Regions from separate parts of the Streptomyces sp. NBC_00028 genome, predicted to be linked through region 4. Evidence: riboswitches for the same ligand, from Rfam matches in the RefSeq annotation. Region 4 holds a riboswitch; each other region holds the start of a gene.

Region 1 (4,192 bases), 220 kb from region 4:
AGGCGCAGACGGTGAAGCTCTACGACGACGTCTCCCACCCGGCCTACTTCGGCGTCAACGGCGCGATCGCGGTGGCCGCGGGTCTCGCGGTGATGGCCGCCGCGCCCTGGCTGCGCCGCACCATGCACCCCGTCCACTGAGGTCACAGCGATGAGCCTGCACATCCGTACGTCCTTCCCCTACGAGACGGCCCACGAGGACCTCCGCATCCCGCTTCCGGACGGGACGCGGCTGTACGCGCGCGTGTGGCGACCGCTCACCGAAGAACCGGTACCCGCTCTGCTCGAATACCTGCCGTACCGGCTCACCGACTGGACCGCGCCCCGCGACTTCCAGCGCCACCCCTGGTACGCGGGCCACGGGTACGCCTCCGTGCGCGTCGACGTCCGCGGGCACGGCAACAGCGAGGGGCTGCCGACGGACGAGTACTCGGCGACCGAGCTGGCCGACGGGGTCGAAGTGGTCAACTGGCTGGCGGCGCAGCCCTGGTGCGACGGCCGGGTGGGTATGTTCGGCATCTCCTGGGGCGGCTTCAACTCACTCCAGATCGCGGCCCTCGCGCCCGAGCCGCTCAAGGCGGTCGTCACGGTCTGCTCCACCGACGACCGCTATGACAACGACGTGCACTACATGGGAGGTTCCGTCCTCGCCGTCGACATGCACGCCTGGGCCGCGACCATGCTGGCCTTCGTCTCCCGGCCACCCGATCCGCGGTACGCGGGCCCGGGCTGGCGGGACCTGTGGCTCGAACGCCTGGAGCACGTCGACCCGTTCATCCACACCTGGCTGGACCACCAGACCCGCGACGCCTACTGGCGCCACGGCAGCGTCTGCGAGGACTACGGCGCGATCGACGCGGCGGTCCTGGCGGTGGGCGGCTGGCACGACCCGTACCGCGACACGGTCCTCCGTCTGGTCGAGCATCTGCCGCCGGACCGGGTCCGCGGGATCGTCGGTCCCTGGTCCCACCAGTACCCGGACCGCGGGCTGCCGCCGGGCCCGGCGATCGGCTTCCTCCAGGAGACCCTGCGCTGGTGGGACCAGCACCTGAAGGGCGTCGACACCGGCGTCATGCGCGAGCCCCTCCTGCGGGCCTACGTCAGCGACTCGCACCGCCCCGCCACGGCCTACGACACCCTCCCGGGCCGCTGGGTCGGTGAGCCGGCCTGGCCCTCCCCGCACGTCACGACCATCTCGTACGGCCTCCAGGGCGCCCCCGTCCTCGTCCGCTCCCCGCAGCACACGGGGGTGGACGCCGGGCGCTTCTTCCCGTTCGGGAACGATGCCGATCTGCCGCCGGACCAGCGGGAGGAGGACGCCCGTTCGGCCTGTTTCGAGTTCGCGGTGGGTGAGGAGACCTGGGTGCTGGGGCGGCCCCGGGTGCGGTTGCGGGTGACGTGCGAGGTGCCGCGCGGGCAGGTGATCGCACGGTTGTGCGATGTGGCGCCGGACGGCGCGTCGACGCTGGTCACCCGGGGCGTGCTGAATCTGTCGGCGCGGCTCGGGCGGGACCGGGCGGTGCCGTGGGAGCCGGGGGCGACCGGGGAGGTCGTCTTCGAGCTGAACGGCATCGGGCATGTCTTCCCGCCGGGTCATCGCATCCGGCTCGCGGTCTCCTCCGCCTACTGGCCGTGGATCTGGCCGCAGCCCGAGTCGGAGGCCGGCTTCACGCTGGACCCGGCGGGCAGTTTCCTCGAACTGCCGGTCAGGACCCATGACTTGGCAGCCGACATCGGCTTCGAGGACCCCGAACAGTCCGCACCCCTGGGCGTCAACTTCCCGGCCACCCTCGACGAACCCCGCCCCGAGCGGCTGGTCGTCCGGGATGTCGCCAAGGGCGAGTGGTGCCTTGAGGTCGATCCGCGGTACGGCGGCACCCGGGTCTATCCCGACGGCCTGGAGTTCACCGAGGACGCGCTGGAGACGTACACGGTCGACGAGACGGACCCCCTGTCGGCCCGTGCCCGCTCGGAGTGGTCGATCCGGCTGCACCGGCCGGAGCTGGGCTGGGACACGACCGTCCGGACCCGCTCGGAGATCACCTGTGAGGCGGCTGTGTTCCTGACCTCCAACGAGGTGATCTGCACCGAGGGCGACGAGGTGGTCTTCCATCGGACCTGGGAGAAGCGGATTCCACGGACCGCCGGTTAAACGCCAGTTGGGCGCGATTGCCCGATTTGCCGTTCTCGTGCTCGGCGGTGACATGCCTCACGCTTCCACGCCCCGAATCCCCGTAATTCCGGGCCTCACAATCCACGCACCAAGGTCAACAGGTGCGATCTGTGAATCCGGTACTTGTTTCGGACATGTGCAGTCGCATACGTTCCCGGCCCGGGTGGACGCCTAATCCTGCCGCCACCCGTAGACCGCTCACACAGAGAACTTCACGGCAGGAGCGGGGGAACCAGGTAAGTCGCCGGACCGGACGTCTTCGGACATTCCGGTACGGCTTGGGGTGAAGTCATGCCTACTTCGGCATGGCCGGGCAGCTCCCGCCCGAACCCGACAGCTCACCTCGCAGGCGCCGGAGAGGAACTTCGTCATGCGTCTGTCCCGCAAGCTCGCCGTCACCGGTGCCGCCGTCGCCGCACTCGCCTTCCCCGTCGTCGGCGCGACCACCGCGTCCGCGGCCACCACGACCACGGTCACCGCCACCTCGCTCGGCTACTCCGACACCCTCGACGGCTGGATCCGCGCCTCGCTCCAGGTCATGGCCCAGAACGGGATCCCCGGCAGCTACGACGGCATCTACCGCAACGTCATCCGTGAGTCCTCGGGCAACCCGTACGCCATCAACAACTGGGACTCCAATGCGATCGCGGGCACGCCCTCCAAGGGCCTGCTCCAGGTGATCGACCCGACCTTCAACGCGTACCACGTGGCCGGCACCTCGTGGAACTCCTACGACCCGGTCGCGAACATCACCGCGGCCTGCAACTACGCGGCGCAGCGGTACGGGTCGATCGACAACGTCTGGGGCGCCTACTAGAAGTACAGCCGTTCGAGGACGACGGCGATGCCGTCGTCCTCGTTCGACAGGGTCACCTCGTCGGCCACCGCCTTGAGTTCGGGGTGGGCGTTGGCCATCGCGACACCATGGGCCGCCCAGTCGAACATGGGGATGTCGTTGGGCATGTCGCCGAAGGCGAGGGTGTCCCGCGGGCCGAGGCCGAGGTACTCGGCGGCCAGCGCGAGGCCCGTCGCCTTGGTGATGCCGCATGGCTGGAGTTCGACGGTGCCGGGGCCGGACATCGTCACCGTCGCGAGGGAACCGACGACTCCGCGCGCGGTCGCCGCCAACTCGTCGTCCGACAGGGCGGGGTGGCGCAGCAGCACCTTGCTGATCGGCTCGCACCACAGGTCGTCGCGGCGGCCCACCCGCACGGCGGGCAGGGTCGGGTGCGGCATCAGATAGCCCGGCTCGATGAGCGTGAGCCCGTCGACCCCGTCCTGGTCGACGGCGGCGTACACCTGCCCCACCTCGGCCTCGATCTTGCCGAGCGCGGTCTCGGCCAGCTCCCGGTCCAGGGTGACCGACCACAGCAGACGGTCCGCGCCGGCGTCGTAGACCTGCGCGCCCTGCCCGCACACCGCGAGGCCGGTGCTGCCGAGGTCGTCGAGGAGCGGCCGCACTCTGGGGGCCGGTCGGCCGGTCACCACCAGATGCCGGGCCCCGGCCGCCGCCACCCGCGCGAGCGCGGCGAGCGAGCGGTCGGAGAGCGTGTCGTCGCCCCGGAGGAGGGTTCCGTCCAGGTCAGTGGCGACGAGTGAATATGCGGTGGGTGCGGCCATGATCAGAGAATACGGATGGAATCCCCCGCCGACTCGACGCGAACCGGACGGCCGCACCTTTCACATCCGTTGACGTCGGCTCCGGTTGGCGCCCCAGTGGAATCCCGCACCACGACAGGGGAGTTGGGGTCCTCGGAGAGCCGGCCCGCGTCCCGTTGAGGCCGCGGGACGTGGCCACGGATCCGTGAGCGTCCGTGAGTTTCTGTGAGCGTGCACAGAGAACGAAGCATTTCACCCTCTTGTCAAGGAAGGGTCTGTCGGGTTTCCTACTGTTGCTCGCGGGTGTCCCCCCTCTCTGAAGTATGTGCACGCTCACAGACGCGGGGGCGTTTTCTCTTGCTCTGTGAAAGGACCCTGACATGCGTAGACGCAGTGTGCTCACCGCTGCGGGAGCCGCCGC
Region 2 (4,192 bases), 1.2 Mb from region 4:
CCCCACGCGCGGGACGCTCCACAACGGCCTCACCGTGCTGCGCTGCCACCGCCCCGGCCAGCAGGTCGTCGCCGTCGAGGTCCTCCTCGACGCCCCCCTGGACGCCGAACCGGCGGGCCTGGACGGCGTCGCCACGATCATGGCGCGTGCCTTCTCCGAGGGCACCGACAAGCACTCCGCCGAGGAGTTCGCCGCCGAGCTGGAGCGCTGCGGCGCCACCCTCGACGCGCACGCCGACCACCCCGGCGTCCGGCTGAGCCTCGAAGTCCCGGTCTCCCGGCTGCCCAAGGCGCTCGGGCTGCTCGCCGACGCCCTCAGGGCGCCCGCGTTCGCGGACGACGAGGTCGAGCGCCTGGTCACCAACCGCCTGGACGAGATCCCGCACGAGCTGGCCAACCCCTCGCGCCGGGCCGCCAAGGAGCTCTCCCGGACCCTGTTCCCGGCGGACCTGCGCATGTCCCGCCCCCGCCAGGGCACCGAGGAGACCGTCCAGAACATCGACTCGGCGGCCGTACGCGCCTTCTACGAGAAGCACGTCCGCCCCGCCACCGGCACCGTCGTAGTCGTCGGCGACCTCACCGACCTCGACCTGGACGGGCTGCTCGGCGACACCCTCGGCTCGTGGACCGGCTCCGCGGCCGAGCCGCGCCCGGTGCCGGCCATCACCGCCGACGACACCGGCCGGGTCGTCATCGTGGACCGCCCCGGCGCCGTCCAGACGCAGCTGCTGATCGGCCGTATCGGCGCCGACCGGCACGACCGCGTGTGGCCCGCGCAGGTGCTCGGCACCTACTGCCTCGGTGGCACCCTCACCTCCCGCCTGGACCGCGTCCTTCGCGAGGAGAAGGGCTACACCTACGGCGTGCGCTCGTTCGGGCAGGTCCTCAGGTCCGCCCCGGACGGCACCGGTGCCGCGATGCTGGCCATCAGCGGTTCCGTCGACACCCCGAACACCGGCCCCGCCCTCGACGACCTGTGGACGGTGCTGCGCACCCTCGCCGCGGAGGGACTCACCGACGCCGAGCGCGACGTCGCCGTGCAGAACCTCGTCGGGGTGGCACCGCTCAAGTACGAGACCGCGGCGGCCGTGGCGAGCACGCTGGCCGACCAGGTCGAGCAGTATCTGCCCGACGACTTCCAGGCGACGCTGTACCGGCAACTCGCCGCGACCGGCACCGTCGAGGCCACCGCGGCGGCCGTCAACGCCTTCCCGGTGGACCGTCTGGTGACGATCCTGGTCGGCGACGCGGCGGCCATCAAGGAGCCCGTGGAGGCCCTCGGCATCGGTGAAGTGACCGTGGTGTCGGCCGAGTAGAAGCACGCGTGCGTGAAGGGGCCCTGGTGACTGAAGCGTCACCAGGGCCCCTTAATGTCCGAATAAGGAATGAATTGAAGGGTGGTTGCCTGTTTGCCCTGTGGGATGCGCTACAAACTGCCTGATCTGTTTGGGGATTGAAAGTGGCCCCCCTTAGCGTCGTCCGGGCTGTTCGTCACGCAGTGCGCCGCGCCCGCGGCACCGGACAGTCATCGCCGAGTCCCCGTACGGCGCGAGCCAGGGGAGCCGGGGACCCATGCAGTCCCTGGGGTGAATCGGACGCCCGCGCGTCAGCGAGGGGGTCCGTAGGAGACCTTCCTGCTCCGAACCCGTCAGCTAACCCGGTAGGCGAGAGGGAAGGAAAGGACCAGCCACTACATGGCGTTCACGCGCCCCACCGGGAAGCACCGTGCCCCGAGCCGGATGAAGCGCACCACCGCCCGCGCGGCCGGGATCGCGGCGCTCACCACCACCGGCGTCATCGGCACCCTCGCCGCCCCGGCCCTCGCCGCGGAGCCCACGGCCGAGCAGACCGGACTCATCCCGGTCGTCACCATCGGCGACTCGGTCGCCGACCAGATCGACGCCCAGGCCGAGGCCCAGGAGCAGGCCGCCGAGGAGGCCGCCCAGAAGAAGGCCGAGGAGCTGGCGCGCAAGAAGGCCGCCGCCAAGGCCAAGAAGGAGCGCGAGGCCAAGGAGCGCGCCGCCCGCGCCGCCGCCGAGCGCAAGCGCCTCAACTCCTTCGTCGCCCCGATCTCGGGCTCGTACATCTCCACCGGCTACAAGGCCGGCGGCGCCGTCTGGTCCTCCGGCAGCCACACCGGGGTCGACTTCCACGCCGCCAGCGGCACCTCCGTCCACGCGGTCGGCTCCGGCACCGTCGTCGAGGCCGGCTGGGGCGGGTCGTACGGCAACAACATCGTGATCAAGATGAACGACGGCACGTACACCCAGTACGGCCATCTGTCGTCCATCGGGGTCTCGGTCGGCCAGACGGTCACCCCGGGCCAGCAGATCGGCCTGTCCGGCGCGACCGGCAACGTCACCGGCCCGCACCTGCACTTCGAGGCCAGGACGACCGCCGAGTACGGCTCGGACATCGACCCCGTCGCCTACCTGCGCTCGCACGGTGTGAACGTCTGACGCCCGCTGTGAACGTCTGACGACGGATCGCAGGATCTCCCGGAACCCCGGCTCACCCGAGCCGGGGTTTCGCCGTTTTCGGTACCCGGCTGTCCAAAAAATATCCATGGATTCCGGTCCGCCATCGGAAATTCCCGCTCTTTGCAATAGAGTCACTGAACACACGTCAATCATCGACGTTTCACGGGGATTAAGACGGAGGTCGGTCATGCGTATTCCGGCGCACTCGGTATGCACCGCGATCAGGGACGACATCGTCTCCGGTGTCCACGAGCGCGGCAGCCGCCTCACCGAGGAACTCCTCGCCCGCCGCTACGGCGTCTCCCGTGTCCCCGTCCGGGAGGCCCTGCGCACGCTGGAGGCCGAGGGCTTCGTGGTGACGCGGCGGCACGCGGGCGCGTGCGTCGCGGAACCGACCGAACAGGAGGCCGCCGACCTGCTGGAGATGCGGATGCTCCTGGAGCCGCTGGGCGCCTCCCGGGCCGCCCAGCGCCGCACCGAGGCGCACCTCAAGGTCCTGCGCGGCCTGGTCAGGCTGGGGCAGGAGCGGGCCAGGCGGGGCAACAGCGAGGATCTGCGCTCCCTGGGCGGCTGGTTCCACGAGACGCTCGCGCAGGCCTCCGGCAGCCCCGCGCTGACCTCGATGCTGACCCAGCTGCGCCACAAGATCTCCTGGATGTACACCGTGGAGGCGCCCGCCAACCCCGCCGAGTCCTGGGCCGAGCACGGCGCCATCGTCGACGCCGTGGCACGCGGCGACGGGGAACGCGCGCGTGCGGTCACCGCGCTGCACACCGAGCGCTCGACCGCCGCGCACCGGCTCCGATTCCGCGCCGCGGGAGATCGGCCCGACCGTGTGAGGAACTCGCAACCTCCCGTAAACATGACGAGCCTGCGGCATTAACACAAGGGCCGTATACAAAGAGGAAGTAATTCGCGGGGGAGAATTCCTGCTGCCCGTGCGAGGGAATTGGAAAGGGCTCGCCCGATAAACTCGGACGAGCCCTTCAGTGGTGCCGTGATACAACCGGCCCCGATAAATCAGACGGTCTCGGGAAGCTCCTCGAGCCCCTCGGAGACCAGCTTCGCCAGACGGTCGAGGGCGGCGTCCGCGCCCTCGGCGTCCGAGGCGAGGACGATCTCCTCGCCGCCCTGGGCGCCCAGGCCCAGGACCGCCAGCATGGAGGCCGCGTTGACGGGGTTGCCGTCGGCCTTGGCGATCGTCACGGGGATACCGGAGGCCGTGGTGGCCCGGACGAAGATGGAAGCGGGGCGGGCGTGGAGGCCCTCGGCCCAGCCGACGTTGACGCGGCGCTCAGCCATGTGATGCTGCCCTTCGGTGTTCAGGGTTGTCTAGACCAGTTTCCCACACGTGAAGTGTCTCCGGAGCGGACCTTCGTCCCCTCCGGGGTGAGCCGTCGGACCGCGGCCTCGGTCCGACTTCCGTCCTCTTGCGATCCTGTCGCGCTCTCCACAGACTGCCTCGCGCCGTTGTCGTACGCGAGCCGTACTCTGGGGCCCATGCAGACCTCGTCGGACCGGCACGAGTACCCCTCCCACTGGGAGGCCGACGTGGTGCTGCGCGACGGCGGCACCGCGCGCATCCGCCCCATCACCGTTGATGACGCCGAGCGCCTGGTCAGCTTCTACGAGCAGGTCTCGGACGAGTCGAAGTACTACCGCTTCTTCGCGCCCTACCCGCGCCTGTCCGCAAAGGACGTCCACCGCTTCACG
Region 3 (4,192 bases), 4.4 Mb from region 4:
AGCCCCGCACCGGTGCGCAACGCACGCAGTTCGGCGCCCAGTTTCCGGCGGCGTACCGCGGGACCGTGCTGCATGGGCTACTCCTTACTCCTTCCGGGCCGCCCAAATACGGTCTTCCGTCGGAGAGTTCACCGCTTCGAGCGACAGATATATGCATATCTTGGTGGATCGGCACCGTGACCGGCCTGGTAATGGCAGTCTGGCGAAGAAGCACCAGTCCGGGACCGTACTCGAACCATCCGCTCCGTGTCGGACTGCGGTCCCGTGGGAAAGGGACGACGTCGCCATGGCAGACCATCTGGAAGCATCCGTCACTCTGCCGAGCGATCCCGCCTCGGTCTCCGCGGCCCGCGCCTATGTCCTGAGCACCCTGGCGGAATGGGGTCTGCCGGCGGACACGGAAGCGGCGGAGACGATCCGGCTGATCGTCTCCGAACTCGCCACCAACGCCGTACAGCACACTTTCGGGCAGTCACCCACCTTCACGGTGGACCTCCACCTCGACCGTGACGAACATCTGCGCATCGGGGTCACCGACAGCCACCCCCGCTTCCCGAAGCGGCTGCCGGCCGCCGTCCAACAGGACAACGGCCGCGGCATGGTGATCATCCGTTGGCTCACCGCGGAGTACGGCGGCAAGCTCAGAGTCCGCCCGACCCGCGAGGGCGGCAAGACCGTCTCCATCGAACTCCCGTGGACGGTACCGGCCGAGCCGGTATCGGCGGCGGGACAGCAGGAACCCTAGACACCACCTTGTCTCGCGCGGCCGAAGGCACCGCGCAGCAGTGCCCGGAACGCGTCCGCCGCGGGGGCCGGCCCGTCGGCCCGGTGGGCGACCGAGATCGTACGGCGCAGTTCTCCCGTCCCCAGCGGCCGCGTCCCCACCGGAGTGACCGCCGTCCGCGCCACCATCTCCGGGACCACCGCGATCCCGAGCCCCGCACTGACCAGCGCGCACACCAGCGCGTACACCGGCGTCGCCACCAGGACGGACGGCGTGGCCCCGGCCCGGGCGAGGAGCGCCTCCACGCCGCGCCGGGCGGGATGGTCAGGGGCCATGCTGATCAGCGGCTGCCCGGCGAGTGCGGCGAGAGGAAGCCGCGAGCTGTCGCTCGTGAGGACATGCCCCGGGGCGGTCACCAGCACCAGTTCCTCCACCAGGACCGGCTCCGCCCTGACGGACGCGGGGAGCTGCACCGGGTCCGCGGGTGCGTAGGAATGCGTCAGCGCCAGGTCCACGTCACCGGCGGCCACCGCCTCCACCCCGGCCGGCGGTTCGAGGTGGGCGACCGTCAGCTCCACGTCCGGATGCGCCCGGCGGAACGCGCTCAGCACGGACGGCAGCAGATGGATACCCGCGGTCTGGAAGGTGCCGAGCCGCAGCGTGCCGCCGGACAGCCCGGTCAGCCGGGCCAGTTCATGCCGGGCCTGCTCCAGTTCGTCCAGCACCCGGCGCGCCCGCGCCGCGAGCAGCTCACCGGCGCCCGTGAGCCGTGCGCCGCGATGATGCCGTACGAGAAGCGCCGTGCCGGCCTCCCGCTCCAGCTTGGCCAGTTGCTGGGAGAGCGCGGGGGTGGTGTACCCGAGGCGCTCGGCCGCCCGGGTGATCGAGCCGGCCTCGGCGACCGCGACCAGGGCGGCGAGGCGGTTCGGGTCGTACATACAGGCCCCCAGGCTAAAGGGATGCTTAAGGCAGACCCAGAATATTCGACATACCTGCTGAAGGCTCCGGCACGGCACGCTGGACGGCATGGACGGACAGCTCATCGCCTTCACCGGGGTCGCCGCCGGCATGGTCGCCATGCCCGGCGCCGACTTCACCGTCGTCGTACGCAATGCCCTCGTCTCCCGCCGGGCCGGTGTCGCGAGTGCTCTCGGCGTCGCGGGCGGGCTGCTGCTGCACACGGCGCTCGCGGTGGCCGGGGTCGCCGCGGTCCTGGCGGCCGTACCGGCGCTGTTCCGTGCGCTCCAACTGCTGGGCGGCGCCTATGTGCTCTACCTGGGCGTACGGACGCTGCGCTCACTGAGCCGTCCGTACAGTGCGGTCGAGGAGTCCGGGGGCGGCGGCGTGCGGCCGGTGCGGCAGGGGTTCGTCACCAATGCCCTGAACCCGAAGGCGCCCATCACCTTCCTGAGCCTGTTGCCGCAGTTCGTGCCGGCCGGCGAGCCCGCGCTGCCCCGGACGCTGCTGCTGGCGCTGATCGTGGTCGTGCTCGCCCTGGTGTGGTTCCCAGCGGTGGCGCTGCTGGTGGACCGGCTGGGCCGGTGGTTGCGGCGCCCGCGAGCCGCACGGCTTGTCGCGGGGGGTACCGGGGCCGCGCTGAGCGTGCTGGGCGTCGTGCTGCTGCTGGAACCGCTGGTGGCCCTCGGCTGAGAGCCCCGCGGGGGTGATGGCCGGTCAGGTGGCCGTCACCCCCACGGGAGAGTCACCGGTCCGCTCGGCGGGGGGCTACTTGACCCGGCCGTACCAGACGCTGCTCGACCAGATCTTCTCGAGCTTCACGACCTCCCCGCTCTTCGGGGAGTGCCAGATCTTTCCCTTCCCGGCGTAGATGCCGACGTGGTACACGTTCGACCCCGAGTGGAAGAACACGAGGTCTCCGGCCTTGCGGCTGCCGGAAGAGATGTGGCGGGTCTTGTTGTACTGCTGGGCCGCCGTGCGCGGCAGGCTCTTGCCCGCCTTCTTGTACGAGTACAGCGTGAGCCCTGAGCAGTCGAACCTGTGCGGTCCCGTGGCGCCCCACTTGTAGGGCGAGCCCTTCTTTGAGGCAGCCACCTGAAGTGCCTTCGTCGCCGGTGTCGCGGCCTCCGCGTCGGAGGCGATGCCCGGGACCACGATGGAGCCGCCCACTGCGGCGATGGTGAGGGCCGAGGCCGTACCGGCTCGGGCCATCAGCGACGGGACACGATTGAGCGCAGACATGCGCAACCCTTCGTCAGCCGCCTGTGAAGGATGACCTGTCGGATTCGGGCTGGCGAAGTTGCCCGGCCGCTTGTCGCGGCTTCACCCCAAGGGCTGCTCGGACCGGCCTCTCCGAAGAGAGCGACCTTCCCGGCGACCCGTCTTGCCTGGGTCCTCCACTCCTGCCGATCCACTCCTGTCGACCGGTCATCCGGGCGGCGGCAGGACTCGGCGTCCGCCCGGACCGCCCCGCCGCTGCGGCGGGGGCTTGTCGTCAGACAGGGATCTTCACGCACCCAATGCCGAAAAACCCAATGGAATCGGGGATTTGTGTTGTTACTCACCACTCACCCGTTCGGGTGGACACTCCTCTGTTCGAGCGACCGTCGAGGGGTCCGAGGAGCCCCGGACCAGCGACGGAACACCTCATTCCGGCCCTGGGCTACGCGCGTTGCGCAAGCCTGACGGGCCCGCAAAACTACTGCTGGCTACGCCATATGGGGGTACGTCTTTTGGTCCGTTTGAAGGCCGGTCCGGACGCCTCGTGTCGCGGCACCCGGCCCGGACCGGGTGCCGGTGCGTCAACTGTCGGAGTGCGGCGGCACCATGACCCGCGCCGTGCGTCGCTCACCGTCCAGGACGCGCAGCGCCCGGGTCAGGGTCGCCGCGTGCAGCTCGGCCTCGCCCCGCTGGTGCATCGTCGCCAGCGCGTCGCGCAGCTCGGCCGCCTTGGCGACCAACGCCTGGGCGGCCCGCAGCCCGCGGTAGGTGTCACCGGGGTGCGCGGGGTTGATCCGGCCCAGCAGATCGACCACGTCCAGATAACGGTCGATCAACTCGCCCTCGGCGCGGGTCAGCGCGGGCAGTGGAGGCAGTTCGGGCGGCAGCATCGCCCGCTCACCGGGCGTCGGACGAGGGGCGCGACGCCCGGCGGCCGGGGACGATCCGGTCCACCAGGCCGTATTCCAGGGCCTCTTGGGCGGTGAGGATCTTGTCCCGCTCGATGTCCTCGGTGACTTGCTCCCGCGTCCGCCCGGTGTGGCGTACGAGCATCTCCTCCAGCCGGTCGCGGACGCGCCCCAACTCCTCGGCCTGGATGGCCAGATCGCTGGCCTGCCCCGCCACCGGCTCGGACAGGGAGGGCTGGTGGAGCACCATCCGCGCACCCGGCAGCGCGGACCGCTTGCCCGGGGTCCCTGCCGCCAGCAGCACGGCCGCGGACGACCCGGCCTGTCCCAGGCAGATCGTCTCCACGTCGCAGGAGACGTACCGCATCGTGTCGTAGATCGC
Region 4 (4,192 bases):
CGCAGATCGAAGTGGGCCAGTGCCAGGCCGTAGGCCACCAGACCCAGCCAGAACAGCACCAGCGCCACGCGCGCGAGCCACGACGTCGACAGCGCCCCGGCCAGCGTCGCGCCCAGCACGGCCAGCCCCTGCGTGGCGACACAGGCCAGGAACACCGCCCCGGGCATCCGCCGCTTCCAGTGCCCGACCACCAGCACGATCAGCACCGGCCACAGCAGCGCCGACAGCGCCAGCAGCGCCTCGGCGAGGGTCTGCCAGCCGAGCGCGGAGAAGCGGGTGCCGAGCACCGTGGTCGCCGCGACAGCCGTGAGCGCGCCCGGCGTCTGCGCCTCCGTCACCCACCGCGACCGTTGCCACACCAGTCGTACGACGAAGTCGGCGGCCAGCGCCACCCAGGCCACGCTCGCCAGCGCCAGCGCGACGCGGGACACCACCTCGTACCCCGTCAGATGGAGACCGACCGACAGGATGCCGGTCGCCATCACCGCGGAGCCCGCGGCGGGCGGCCGCTGCGCCCACCAGGTACGGAGGGGGGAGGTATGGGGTGTATCGGGCATGGGGTGATGCTATGGAGCGGGGTGGGGGTTGAGAGCGGGGCACGCGCGCGTGGGGGAGAAAAACGCGCGGGGTGAGGGCAACTGAGTAGTTGCGCTCATGACAGGAGGGGAGGGGGGTGGGGAGACTGCGGCACATGTCCTACCGACGATCAGTCGTCCTGGCCGTCCTCGCCTCCCTCGCGGTGCTCGCCCTGACCGCCTGTGGCAGCGAACGAGCCGGGGAACGGTCCGCCTCCGCGCCGACACCCACGCCCTCCTACCCGCCCCCGCCCAAGTGCGCCCAGGCCGCCGAGACGCCCCCGCCCGCGCCCTCCTCGCCCGTGCCGAGCGCGACCGCCTCGCGGGGCGAGGGAGCCGGAGACCAGCCCCCCAACTACGCCGACAACCACGCCTACCGCATGCAGGCGTCCCTCAGCGCCGAACGCGAGGCCAGTGGACTGGCCTCGGCCGGGCTCATCCGCAAGGAGCTGGAGAAGGTCCGGGCGGCAGGCGGGGCGGGGGCGTACGGGGTCTACGGGGACGAGCGGGTCGAGGCGGCGCTCCGGCGCCTCGGCTGCGGACCGGAGCACGGGGTCTTCGTCGGGAACGGGTTCTACGCCGTCTACACCGGCCTCGCGTGCGTGTCCGGGCGGGTGACCGCGGACGAGCTGACCACCGAGGTGCACGGTGTCTACGCCGAGCCCCAGCCCGGGGCGGGGCCCTGCGTAGAGAACCGTGGGGGTCACTGACCTGCGTCAGGCCGGGCGGACCACGCTGTGGATCGCCGACTCGCCGTCGTAGTAGATCGACTCCTCGCGGACGTACGCCCCCGGCTTCGGCGCGTGGATCATCATGCCGTTGCCGATGTAGATGCCGACGTGGCTGACATCGTCGTAGAAGAAGACCAGGTCGCCGGGCCGGGCGTTGGCGAGGGAGACCGTGGTGCCGAAGTTCACCTGGTCGTAGGTGGTGCGGGGGAGGGAGATGCCGGCGGCGTTCCAGGCGGCCTGGGTGAGGCCGGAGCAGTCGTAGGAGTCGGGGCCGGTGGCGCCCCAGACGTACGGCTTGCCGATCTGGGAGCGGGCGAAGGCGAGCGCCTTGTCGGCCTTGGTGGCGTAGGAGGAGTCCGTGGAGGTCTCCGAGGACGAGCCGCTCCCCGTCTCCTGGGTCGCCGCCGCTTCCTGCGCCGCCTTCTGCTCGGCGGCCTTCTGCTGCTCGGCCAGCTCCGCGGCCTTGCGGGCGGCCTCCTCCTGCTTCTTCCTCTCGATCGCCGCGAGCCGCGCCTTCTCCTCGGCGGTCAGCTGCGACAGCAGCTCGCGCGCGTCGGAGAGCTTGCGCTGGACGGTCGCCTTGGCGGTCTTCAGGTCGCTCTGCGACTCGGTGAGCGTCTCGAGGCTCTTGGTGGCCTCCTGGCGCTTCTTCATCGTCGCCGACTGCGCGCTGACGTAGTCGTCGACCGCGACCTTCTGGCGGTCCGTCATGCGGCCCATCAGCTGCGTCTGGTCGAAGTAGTCCTGCGGGGTGTCCGCGAGCAGGAAGGTCGCGGTGTCGGGCGCGGAGGCGCCGGTGCGGTACTGGGCCGCGGCAAAGGAGCCGAGCTCCTCGCGGGCCTCGTTGAGCTTCTGGGTGCGCTTGGCGACGTCGTCGAGGAGGGTGTCGACCTGCTCGCGCTGCGTTGCGGTCTTCTCCTTCGCCGAGTTGTACTTCTCGGTCGCCGACTCCGCCTGCCGGTAGAGGTCGTCGACCTTCTTCTCGACTTCCTCCAGGCTCGGCTTGTCGTCGGTCGAGGGTGCGGCGGTGGCCGTCTGGGAGAGCAGGGCCACGGAGGTGAGGGCGGCCGTTGCGAGCGCGGGGGTGCGTATGCCTGCTACGCGCGTTCCCGCAGGACGCGGCTTTGCGTGCGACGCCAAGGGAGGCGACTCCTTCCACGTTCCGCCTACCGAGTTAGCTGTCGGGTTCGGGCGGGTGGTTCGGAAGGTGTGCCCTACGGCCGCTCCCGGGAGGGAGTCGGGCCGATTCACCCCAAGGTCGGTGTGGGTCCCCGGCTCCGGCTGCCATGGCGGCGCACCGGACTCGGCGGAGGCCGCGCGGCCCGGCGACGTTCGCCGGTGGGGGTCGTACGGCCTGTCCGGCACGGTAGCCAACTGGTGTGGTCCCTGTGAAGGTTGATGTCCGATAGGCCCGATACATTTTCGTGACCTTGGGTGGTCGGGGGAGATGATCACTCGATTTCTCACGGAACGTGACGGGGTCGTCCTGGAGGGTGAGAGGGCCCGACTTCTCGGGGCGGCGGCGGGGTGTCAGTGGGGAGCCCTAGACTCGGAGAGCGATGACAGGCCTCTTTGACGACAGCTTCCTGGCGAACCTCCAGGCCCCCCAGGGGCACGAGGAGGAACCCCCGCCGCCGCCCGAGGACGAGCAAGATCACGGGCCGGGATCCGAACCCGTTCCGGACGATCTGTTCGGCGGGAAGTTCGACGTGCCCCCGGACCGGGACGCCTACTACCGCGACGGCGCCCCGCGCCCCGCGCTGGACGCGGCGGCGCTGATCGAGGGGCTCAACGAGAACCAGCGGGCGGCCGTCGTCCACTCCGACACCCCGCTGCTCATCGTGGCCGGCGCCGGCTCCGGCAAGACGCGCGTGCTCACGCACCGCATCGCCTATCTGCTGGCCGAGCGGAGCGTGCACCCGGGCCAGATCCTCGCGATCACCTTCACCAACAAGGCCGCGGGCGAGATGAAGGAGCGCGTCGAGCAGCTCGTCGGCCCGCGCGCCAACGCGATGTGGGTGATGACCTTCCACAGCGCGTGCGTGCGGATCCTGCGGAGGGAGTCGAAGAAGCTCGGCTTCACCTCCTCCTTCTCGATCTACGACGCCGCCGACTCCAAGCGCCTGATGGCCCTGGTCTGCCGTGACCTGGACCTCGACCCCAAGCGCTTCCCGCCGAAGTCCTTCAGCGCCAAGATCAGCAACCTCAAGAACGAGCTGATCGACGAGGAGGACTTCGCCGCCCAGGCCACCGACGGCTTCGAGAAGACCCTCGCCCAGGCCTACGCCATGTACCAGTCGCGGCTGCGCGAGGCCAACGCCCTCGACTTCGACGACCTGATCATGACGACGGTCAACCTGCTGCGCGCCTTCCCTGACGTCTCCGAGCACTACCGCCGCCGCTTCCGGCACGTCCTGGTCGACGAGTACCAGGACACCAACCACGCCCAGTACGCGCTGGTACGCGAGCTGGTGGGGACCAGCGAGCACCCGGTCGACGTACCCCCCAACGAGTTCGACGTCCCGCCCGCCGAGCTCTGCGTCGTCGGTGACGCGGACCAGTCGATCTACGCCTTCCGGGGCGCGACGATCCGCAACATCCTCCAGTTCGAGGAGGACTACCCGAACGCGACGACGATCCTGCTGGAGCAGAACTACCGCTCCACGCAGACCATTTTGAGTGCGGCGAACGCGGTCATCGAGCGCAACGAGTCCCGCCGCCCCAAGAACCTGTGGACCAACGCGGGCGCCGGCGCGCGCATCACCGGCTACGTCGCGGACACCGAGCACGACGAGGCCCAGTTCGTCGCCGAGGAGATAGACCGACTGACGGACGCGGGCGACGCGAAGGCCGGCGATGTCGCCGTCTTCTACCGCACCAACGCCC

The links. A riboswitch is a leader RNA that binds a small molecule or an ion and turns the genes downstream of it on or off. The one in region 4 is predicted to bind cyclic di-AMP.
Region 1: it holds a riboswitch for cyclic di-AMP, as region 4 does, so the genes downstream of both, OG885_RS19110 (transglycosylase SLT domain-containing protein) here and OG885_RS18025 (NlpC/P60 family protein) in region 4, are expected to answer to the same signal.
Region 2: it holds a riboswitch for cyclic di-AMP, as region 4 does, so the genes downstream of both, OG885_RS12690 (M23 family metallopeptidase) here and OG885_RS18025 (NlpC/P60 family protein) in region 4, are expected to answer to the same signal.
Region 3: it holds a riboswitch for cyclic di-AMP, as region 4 does, so the genes downstream of both, OG885_RS38280 (C40 family peptidase) here and OG885_RS18025 (NlpC/P60 family protein) in region 4, are expected to answer to the same signal.

What each region holds. Positions count from the first base shown of each region.
Region 1 covers NZ_CP108293.1:4,306,243-4,310,434, forward strand. Annotated here, with positions in the region: gene OG885_RS19100 (peptide MFS transporter) at 1-140, shown strand, start outside; gene OG885_RS19105 (CocE/NonD family hydrolase) at 157-2,151, shown strand; cyclic di-AMP (ydaO/yuaA leader) riboswitch at 2,358-2,537, shown strand; gene OG885_RS19110 (transglycosylase SLT domain-containing protein) at 2,543-2,989, shown strand; gene OG885_RS19115 (HAD family hydrolase) at 2,986-3,792, opposite strand; gene OG885_RS19120 (arabinogalactan endo-beta-1,4-galactanase) at 4,152-4,192, shown strand, end outside.
Region 2 covers NZ_CP108293.1:2,903,123-2,907,314, reverse strand. Annotated here, with positions in the region: gene OG885_RS12695 (M16 family metallopeptidase) at 1-1,315, shown strand, start outside; cyclic di-AMP (ydaO/yuaA leader) riboswitch at 1,519-1,681, shown strand; gene OG885_RS12690 (M23 family metallopeptidase) at 1,694-2,458, shown strand; gene OG885_RS12685 (GntR family transcriptional regulator) at 2,667-3,362, shown strand; gene OG885_RS12680 (HPr family phosphocarrier protein) at 3,500-3,781, opposite strand; gene OG885_RS12675 (GNAT family N-acetyltransferase) at 3,980-4,192, shown strand, end outside.
Region 3 covers NZ_CP108293.1:8,469,041-8,473,232, forward strand. Annotated here, with positions in the region: gene OG885_RS38260 (helix-turn-helix domain-containing protein) at 1-74, opposite strand, end outside; gene OG885_RS38265 (ATP-binding protein) at 287-745, shown strand; gene OG885_RS38270 (LysR family transcriptional regulator) at 742-1,662, opposite strand; gene OG885_RS38275 (LysE family translocator) at 1,751-2,374, shown strand; gene OG885_RS38280 (C40 family peptidase) at 2,450-2,923, opposite strand; cyclic di-AMP (ydaO/yuaA leader) riboswitch at 2,927-3,146, opposite strand; gene OG885_RS38285 (hypothetical protein) at 3,484-3,792, opposite strand; gene OG885_RS38290 (ATP-dependent Clp protease proteolytic subunit) at 3,800-4,192, opposite strand, start outside.
Region 4 covers NZ_CP108293.1:4,086,409-4,090,600, reverse strand. Annotated here, with positions in the region: gene OG885_RS18035 (tellurite resistance/C4-dicarboxylate transporter family protein) at 1-557, opposite strand, end outside; gene OG885_RS18030 (hypothetical protein) at 692-1,285, shown strand; gene OG885_RS18025 (NlpC/P60 family protein) at 1,292-2,446, opposite strand; cyclic di-AMP (ydaO/yuaA leader) riboswitch at 2,454-2,625, opposite strand; gene pcrA (DNA helicase PcrA) at 2,866-4,192, shown strand, end outside.